DNA from 2 places in the Alkalihalobacterium sp. TH-98 genome. Region 1 is predicted to be linked to the other one. Evidence: riboswitches for the same ligand, from Rfam matches in the RefSeq annotation. Region 1 holds a riboswitch; the other holds the start of a gene.
The links. Region 1 has a riboswitch for cobalamin ahead of cobJ (precorrin-3B C(17)-methyltransferase). Riboswitches for the same ligand answer to the same signal wherever they lie in the genome.

Region 2: linked by a shared signal. The riboswitch ahead of AC2VNP_RS21595 (L-lactate MFS transporter) and the one ahead of cobJ (precorrin-3B C(17)-methyltransferase) in region 1 are both predicted to bind cobalamin.

The regions. Positions count from the first base shown of each region.
Region 1 is NZ_JBYCKM010000009.1:246,508-251,055, forward strand. Features, by position in the region: gene AC2VNP_RS04460 (sirohydrochlorin chelatase) at 1-360, opposite strand, end outside; gene cobJ (precorrin-3B C(17)-methyltransferase) at 393-2,006, opposite strand; cobalamin riboswitch at 2,197-2,372, opposite strand; gene bioB (biotin synthase BioB) at 2,667-3,668, opposite strand; gene AC2VNP_RS04475 (precorrin-2 dehydrogenase/sirohydrochlorin ferrochelatase family protein) at 3,833-4,447, opposite strand; gene AC2VNP_RS04480 (sirohydrochlorin chelatase) at 4,449-4,548, opposite strand, start outside.
Region 2 is NZ_JBYCKM010000057.1:35,731-40,278, forward strand. Features, by position in the region: gene AC2VNP_RS21585 (sigma-70 family RNA polymerase sigma factor) at 1-448, opposite strand, end outside; gene AC2VNP_RS21590 (transposase) at 786-1,082, opposite strand; gene AC2VNP_RS21595 (L-lactate MFS transporter) at 1,289-2,551, opposite strand; cobalamin riboswitch at 2,745-2,939, opposite strand; gene AC2VNP_RS21600 (histidine phosphatase family protein) at 3,247-3,930, shown strand; gene AC2VNP_RS21605 (Y-family DNA polymerase) at 4,285-4,548, shown strand, end outside.

The sequences.
Region 1 (4,548 bases):
GCCAACATCAAGTAGACGCGATTGTAAAATATCAAACACTTTATCATGAACACCGATTGGTCTACCATAATTAAATTCGACATGAGGATACATGGCTTTTGCTTCATCAATTTCAACCGGGATATGTATTTTCGCATGCCCCGCTGAAAAAAACATCATTGGAACGAGGCCAACTTTCGTTGCTCCTTGGTCCACACATCGTTTTATCCCTTCACGTATTGTTGGAGTGGAAAACTCTAAAAAGCAAGTTTCAACGATTGGATACGGTATCTCCCCTTTCATTGACTCAACAAATTGAAGAAGTTGTTCATTACCTTCCCGCTTTTTTGTACCGTGACCGATAAATAAAATTGCATTCATTGCGTTTCCTCCTTTTTATTTAGCAACGTCTATTAATCCCCACAAGCCATATCTACTACCACTTGCTCGGGAACTTCTTTGTAATAAAATCCTTCAACAACTTGTACTCGTTTAAAAAACTTATGGAAGCGCTCATTTGGTAACCCTCGATTTTTGTAATCTTCTACTATGTTAACAACAAGGTCGACAAGCTTTCCTCCTTCTAATCCTTCAGCAACAAGCTGTCCGACATGAGCATTTCTACCTGTTGTTTTAGCTCCTAAAAATAAATCAAAACCTTTCTTACGATATATGATCCCTATATCATTTGTTGGTGCACTATAGCACGCCATTCCACAGCCGTTAAATCCAATATTTATTTGCTTTGGTACAGACATTCCGCCGATTAGTTGTTGAAGTTGTTCTACTTGTGGAATCGAGTCTGCTTTTTCACCGTCACAAAAATCACATGCCTTTATGTTGACCACATCACCTGTTGGAAGAAGTAGAAAGCCTGTATTCTCCAAACTTTCCGTTATTTTATTTGGATTGGATGTCTTAACTGAAACTTTGATTAAGTGATCTGGTGTATACTCAAGTGTTGCTCCCTCTCCTACCGTTTCTACCAATGCTGTCAATTGTTGCGGTGTTATTTTTTTATTCGCAATCCCAGGTGAAACTGCAAATTCAAAAATGTCTTCCTGTTGAAACTCGTTTCCTTTTTGTCGGCTGTTTTCTAGTGGTTTTGTTTTAATATCCAGTTTTGAAAGCGCCTCTTCTGCTAGAATGCGCGGACTGAGCGGTCTGTCAGCTATCAGTCTTTCATCTTCTACTCCCCCATGAAGTGCCCAAGGTTCTGCTTCTTTTTTTAGCCGTTCATGTGGTTTAAGTTGTTGTTCAGTCTCATTCAATGTGTATTTTCGTTGATACCCTCTTGGCGTAATCATTTTTCCTTCATAGATGAACGTAGAATTATTTCCGATAATAACCGTGGTTAACATCCCTATTTCATGGTCCAACATATGTTCTAAATCAGTAATAACAATTTGTTCTCTTTCTCGATAAGCACTTTTCACCAATCCAACTGGTGTATCTGGTGAACGATACTTTAATAAAATCTTTTGTGTCTCGACAATTTGTCTTGTTCTTTTCCCGCTTCGTGGATTGTATAACGCGATTACGAAATCAGCTTCAGCAGCAGCATCCACTCGCTTTTTTATTAATTCCCACGGCGTTAAATGATCGCTTAAACTAATCGTACATGCATCATGCATAATTGGTGCTCCTAATAGCGATCCACAGGAATTGATAGCCGAAATGCCAGGTATAATTTCTACCTCAACACCCCCTTCTTCCTTCCAGCCTTTTTGAATGAGAACTTCATACACAAGGCCAGCCATACCATAAACACCTGAGTCTCCACTAGAAATGACAGCTACTTTTTTTCCTGTTTCCGCTTGGCGAACAGCTTCTTGTGCTCGACTCACTTCTTCTGTCATACCTGTGCGTACAATTTCTTGATTTGTAATTAACGGACGAATTAAATCAACGTATGTACTATAACCGATGATGGAATCGGCTTCTAAAATGGCTTCTTTCGCTCTAAAGGTCATATGCTGTTCACTACCAGGTCCAAATCCGATAATTAGTAGCTTACCTCGCTGCATCTACTTCCTCTCCTTTAATGGTTGATTTATTTTATAAAGCAATACACCAATACACCAAATAAAAAAGCACCCCTAACCATAGAGTAATGGTTAGAGATGCTCATAACTTCCGCCCAAATAAAATAATTCGCATGAATAATTAAATTCAGAAAATCCGCTCTCTAACACCTCCCTATCTCCCGTAGGTCAGACAGTGTTGTTAGAAAAGGCAGGTCTCCTGGCTCATGGTTAGTGCAATCTATTCCTTCCCATTCATAGAACAGTGGTTTAATAGACTACAACCAAATTACAGTGGCGGGACCGCGTCGGACTTTCACCGAACTTCCCTTTTAAAGATCTTAATAGCATTCTACTAGAATTGTTTACAAATTCATGTAATGAACACGAACACTGTTAAAATCTTTACCCTTTCCCAACATATGTGATTGTATTAAAAGATTAATGGAAAAGATAAAGGTTTGTCAATCTATTTTTAAAATTATCTAAATATGTCGAGTTCAATAAGGAGGACAAAAAGAGCCGAGAAAATCGAGAAAGCGTAGCCTCCGAGCACCGGAACGTATAGTGTAAATACGTGAGGAGCGTAGGAGCAAGCTGACGAAGAGTTTCGACAGCTATTTTTCCCGGACTTTTTGAAAATCCTCTAAAATTGTCGATTGATTATAGAGCACACTCTTCTATTTCAAAGCCTAAATCTTCGATAATATTATGGTCTTCTGTAACTGCTTGGCCTTTCGTAGTTAAATAATCACCTACGAATATAGAGTTTGCAGCAAATAACGCTAACGGTTGCAATGTACGAAGGTTTACTTCTCTTCCTCCAGAAACCCGAATTTCTTTTGAAGGGTTTATGAAACGCATCAAGGCTAGTACTTTTAGTGATTTCATCGGTTTCGTCCGTTTGTAGTTTTCTAGTGGAGTTCCTGGAATCGCATGTAAAAAGTTCACTGGGATGGAGTCAGCATCAATTTCTCGTAATGAATACGCAATCTCAACAATTTGCTCATCTGTCTCACCCATCCCAATAATACAGCCAGAACAAGGAGACATACCTGCCGCCTTCACTTCTTCAACCGTATTTACACGATCATCATAAGAGTGAGTTGAAGTGATGTTTGTATGATTGTCCTTATGTGTATTAAGGTTATGGTTATAACGATGAACCCCTGCTTCTTTTAACTTTTTAGCTTTTTCATCGCTTAAAATTCCTAGGCATGCACAGATTTTCAGGGGCATTGTCGCCGTAATTTCACTAACCGCATCAATAACTTGATCAACTTCTTTTTCAGTAGGACCTCGCCCGCTCGCAACAATACAATATGTACCAGCTTTTCTGTTCATAGCTTCTTTGGCACCTGCGATTAGAGTCTCTTTATCTAGTAACGAATACTTTTCAACAGGTGCTGTTGAAACGATCGATTGTGAGCAGTAACCGCAGTCTTCGGGACATAACCCACTTTTTGCATTAAAAATCATATTTAGTTTTACTTTTTTTCCGTAATAGTGTTTTCTTACACGAAAAGCGGCTTGCATAATCGGTAAAACCTCATCATCATCTGCTTGAAGAATACTTAATCCCTCTTCAATGGTTAGTAATTCGCCATTTAACGCTTTATCTGCATACTGTTCCCAAATACTTTTTGTTGATGTTGTTGTCGTCATTTTCTCCCAACCTTTCGTCAACTATCTTTTAATATAAGTTAACATTAAATAGTGAGGTTGACAAGAATTATTTACCATATTATTAGGCAGTGAAAAGGTCCAATTACCCCATTAAGACAAGTTTTTTGATGTTTATAGTTGATAAATGAAAAAATGAGCAGCCATTATGACCGCTCCTCTTCCATCTCCATGTATTGTTGCATACGCTTTTCAAACCATATTTTTCTCTCCGAATTATAAATGACCTCATCGGTGATCAACTCATTAAGAAACTGATGACATACCTTCTTTTCACTAATGTTTTCTAGAATCTCTTTTCGCGACTCCCTTAAAAATTCAACATACTCTTCATATTCTTGTCCATACTCTTCACTGAGTTGGTTGACAATTTTCTTTGCTAACATTGGACTTGCTCCTTCTGTTGAAACAGAAATCGTAAGCCTTCCTCTATGTAAGGTAGACACCATGTGAAAATCACTTAAGTCAGGTTGATCTACGATATTTATTAACTGATTTGGTTTTCGATCTTGATAAACGGTTAAATTTACCTCAGGGTCGTTTGTAGCTGCTATAATTAGAAATGCTTGATCTAGAAACACTTTATTATATGCAGATTGAATCCATTGAACCGACTGATTTTCAACTAACTCTATTAGGTTTTCACTTAATTGAGGTGAGACGACTGTTAACTTAGCCCCATGACTTACTATTTTTATAGCTTTTCGTTCGGCGATTTTTCCACCACCAATGATAACGACCGGCTTATCCTTGAGGTTCAAACTAATTGGCATGAAGCTCATGATGACTGCCTTTCATTAACTCTATCGTTTTTGAATAGATTAAGTTCCTAATTTGCTCGTGATACCCTAGAAAATTGCAT
Region 2 (4,548 bases), on a different contig from region 1:
TCCAGCTTCTTACTGTATGGACGCTGACATTGTAATCTTTTGCGATCTCAGATGTCGTCTTCCCTTCTAAAATCGTCTCTTTGATCCACGTCTGTTGCCGTTCTGAAACAGTCTCCATGTAACATTCGATAATCTCAACCTCGAGCATAGATGCATTCCGTTCATCAACGATATAATGAAAACTTTCATCTGTCACATGATGTCTAGCAGCATACGTTTTTTCTTTCGATAATTCGGTCAGTAATCGCCCGCGGACGGTATGAATAGCAAACGTAGCAAAATTGCCTTTTTCCGGATCAAAACGTTTGTACGCTTCCCATAACGCGATCATTCCTAGTTGGTAATAATCATCATAATCTTTATGAATTTGGAGCTGTTTTAATTGTTTTTTCACGATCGGGGCATAACATTCAATCACTTCATCAACTGTTAATTGGCTTTCTACCACAAACATTCTCCAATAGAAAACGCGCGTTCTCAACTATTCCGCCGGTACCTTTAATTTAAAAGATTACTACAATACGGTCACACTTTAAAAATTCAGGGTTGACCAGTGAAAATTCAAAAAACGCTTAGTGAAATTTGAAAAATGGACAGTGGAAACGAAGAAATCAACGTTTTTATTAGTAAATGAGAATTCAAGTGAGCGATAAAGATGCAGTAAAAAAAGGGGGTATCATAAAAGAAACAGTCATCAAAAGAGATTGACAACTGCACACGAAAGTACTATTCAATTGAGAAAACATATTATCAAACTGTAGTGAATATCAGAACAAGTAAGCTCATCAGGATTGAGTCTTTTCCTCTTGAATACTCCTCATAATGACATAAACGAAATAAAGTCCCAAGTAAGATCCGGTTAATAAGAATAGCGGGTTAAGAAACAGTGCATGTATGTTCGTCATAAAAACAGTATTATCTCTTAGGACCGTATAGATTGCAAAAGAGGCTATATTTCCAAACGTCAATGCAGCAAGCAAAGCTAGCGAATGAAACAGTATACGAATTTTTGTCCACTTTTTTTGAAGAATTATCATAACAATAGGCAGCACGATACTAACAATTAATATAAGGACCTTCATCTAGCGATCACCTCTGCTTTCAGTCTAGTCGATTTTAGATAAATATAAACCAACTGAAGAAGAGAGGTTTCACCTCTTTACCCGTAAATCTTATCTTAGAAAAGATACTATAACGAACACAAACAAAGGATAGATGCATAAAATGACCTAATATATAGAAAAAGCTGGTCCAAATCGCAGTGCCATTTGAGCCAGCTCACTAATGATTAACCTACACTCTGTTCTTGTTGTTCGCGTTCTCCTTTTCGTAACTTCATAATATCATGACGCAGGAAAAGCGAAATAACAAAAGCTAACATGATCATCCCAAGAAAAACGTAAAAGACAGGAATATAACTTCCAGTTGTCGCTCGAATATTGGACACTAGTAACGGGCCTAGGATCCCTCCAAGAGACCATGTCGTTAGTAGATAGCCGTGGATGGCCCCGAGCTGTTTTGTTCCAAACAAGTCACCGATAAAGGCAGGGAGGTTCGAGAAACCGCCACCGTAACAGCTGACCACTAATAAGATGAGCGCCTGGAATAGTAAAGCACTTGTTGTAAATGGCAACGTAGCAAAAGCAATAATTTGAATGATAAAAAAGATGATAAATACATTATGACGGCCTAGATAATCTGACGCTGCCGCCCAACCCAGTCGACCGCCACCATTGAAGATCCCCATAATTCCAACCATTGTTGCTGCAGCGGCTGCCGATAATCCTACGACATCTTGTGCCATCGGTGAGGCAACGGAAATCATCATAATACCAGCACTAACGTTAATAAGCATCATTGACCATAACATCCAAAAATGTTTCGTTTTTACTGCTTGTTTGGCTGTTAGTTGGCGTAGATCTTTCTTTATCGTTTTTTCACCAGTCGATATTGCCTTAACCATACTTTGAGGCATCCAACCAGACTTTGGTGGTTCAATGTAGGAGGCACCTAACATCATTAATAGGAAATAGGTAGCTCCTAAAATATAAAATGTGTTCGTGATTGTGATCGACTCTATTAATATAGCTGCAACAGGAGCTGTTGCTAAAGCACCCGTACCAAATCCAAGAACGGCCATACCCGTCGCTAATCCGCGACGATCGGGGAACCATTTAACGAGTGTAGAAACAGGTGAAATATAACCTATTCCTAAACCTAAACCACTTAATAATCCGTATGTAAGTAGGAACAAAATTGAAGAGTCAAGAGCAACGGCAACACCTGAACCCGCTTGACCGATACCAAATAAAATAGCCGCAACAATGGCCGATTTTCTAGGGCCATTTCTTTCTACAAAATTGCCAAATAGGGCGGCAGACATCCCAGCAAGTGCCATCATAATCGTAAAAGCTAATGTAACGTTCGTTTCTGACCAACCGACCGTTTCCGTCAGCGGCCTTTTATAGACGCTATAAGCATAAGCCGCCCCAATCGAAAGGTGTATCGCAATGGCTGAAAGAGCCATTAACCATCTATTTTTTGTTTTCATATAGATCCTCCTAAACCATTAGAAAATAAGATAATTAGATTACAACCCTCCTTATTTGTATATAAAAAAATAAAAACTCCCCTTAAGCAGGAGAGTTGAACTTGGACAACACGAATAAAAGGGTTATCAACTGACAAACAAGCAAATAACCGAATTTTTGCTGCGTATCCAAATTCTCCATCCCCGAAGAAATGTGGTATTGCTCCAAAAGGCAGGTTTCCTGACTTGTGCTTCCACCTACTTTGACCCTTCCCACATCGGCGGCTTCTACCACACTAATGCAGTGGAATATGTCATTTCGTCTACACTAACAGTTGCGGGGGCAGCTCTAGATTTTCACCAGATTCCCTTTTAACCAGATTATGGCACCTTTTAGACAGATTATTTTGTGAATTACGACTATTAAAACATTAATCTCTTAATTTTGTCAATTTTTTGTCTGAATTTGTTTCCATACAAACATCTCTGAATCATGATAAATTATAGCTAAAAGAATTGTAGTGATTTAATTCTCTAAAGAAATTAGAGCATATTTCCGGCATGACAAATGCACGGGTAGAGGAACGATAGCATAATGATAGCTTCTGCTATCAGCATGCTATCATTATGTTACAAAAAGCGACAAACAAGGACTTTCAAAGGGAATTGCGCATACAATAGACCGACGCAATACTTCAGAAAGGAGAACGATGAAAATGGCTGATGTCACAATTGGTGGAACTAAAGTGCCGGATCTAAGACCACAAATGAACATAAAAGAAAACGCGCAAACAACTCTCAACGCAACTCATTGGTTGACCTCTAATTCACCACTATCTAAAATGGTTGTGAGTGATCGCGGAAACGATTTTTTAAATCTACTACTTGATGGTGGGTTTATTTTTTACGTGAGACATGCTGAAGCTACGGTTGGAGTGGACCAACCTTATTTAAATTTTTATGATTGCACTACTCAGAGAAATCTCTCCTATATTGGGAAACAGCAAGCGATTGTTTATGGGGAAACCCTTCGTAATCTAGACATCCCAATTGAATACCCAGTTATAGCAAGTCCATTTTGTCGAACGACAGAAACTGCAACTCTGGCGTTTGAAGAGGAAAGTATAGCGATCATTCCTTTATGGGCTGAAGTTTATCGTTTAGCTGAAATTTTACATCCTATTGAACAAGATCGGATATTGCGTTCAGTCACGTCTGTTCTTGAACTTCCACCTTTACGTGGCACAAACAAAGTGATTATCGGTCACAGCTTTCCCGAGAGCGTTGGGCTAGGGAGAATTCCTAACATGGGTACTGTCATAATAAAACCTTATGGAAGAGGCTTAGGATATGAAGTTATTGGTAAGCTATCTTTACAAGATTTACAAAGTCTGTCATAAGGGGGCCCTCTCACTATTAAAATAAACTGGATTTCACGAAACATCTAATTGTACAATGAAAAATGCACTTATTCGTTGAAAGAAAGAGGTATTTGTATCAAACGGATCACATTACTCTATTTCCAGAGGTGAGACAGGCTCGTTTATTGTCCGATTTGTCCTCTTTATTGTCCATTTTTTTATTTTATTGTCCGGATTTTTAATTTATTGTCCATTTTTTTATTTTATTGTCCGAATTCACCATTATATTTGCGAAAGTGTGACCAGTGACTTCTTACATATCCAGCTGACAATATCATGAGCTAAAAATATAACCTGAGTCCACTAGATTTCGAATGAAAGGAAGGGGAAAACATGCCTACAGGTAACCGGACCATTGCTTTAATTGATATGAATGCGTTTTATGCGAGTTGCCACCAAGCACAAGACCCTGCTCTTCGAAATCAACCGGTTATTGTTGGTGGAAGTCCAACGAACAGGTACAAAGGAATGGTCATTGCAGCTAGTTATGAAGCGAAAAATCAAGGGGTCTATACGACGATGTCAGTATATGAAGCGCTAAAAAAAGTCCCAGAAGCGATTGTCGTTCCACGAAATCATCCGTTGTACTCATCTTAC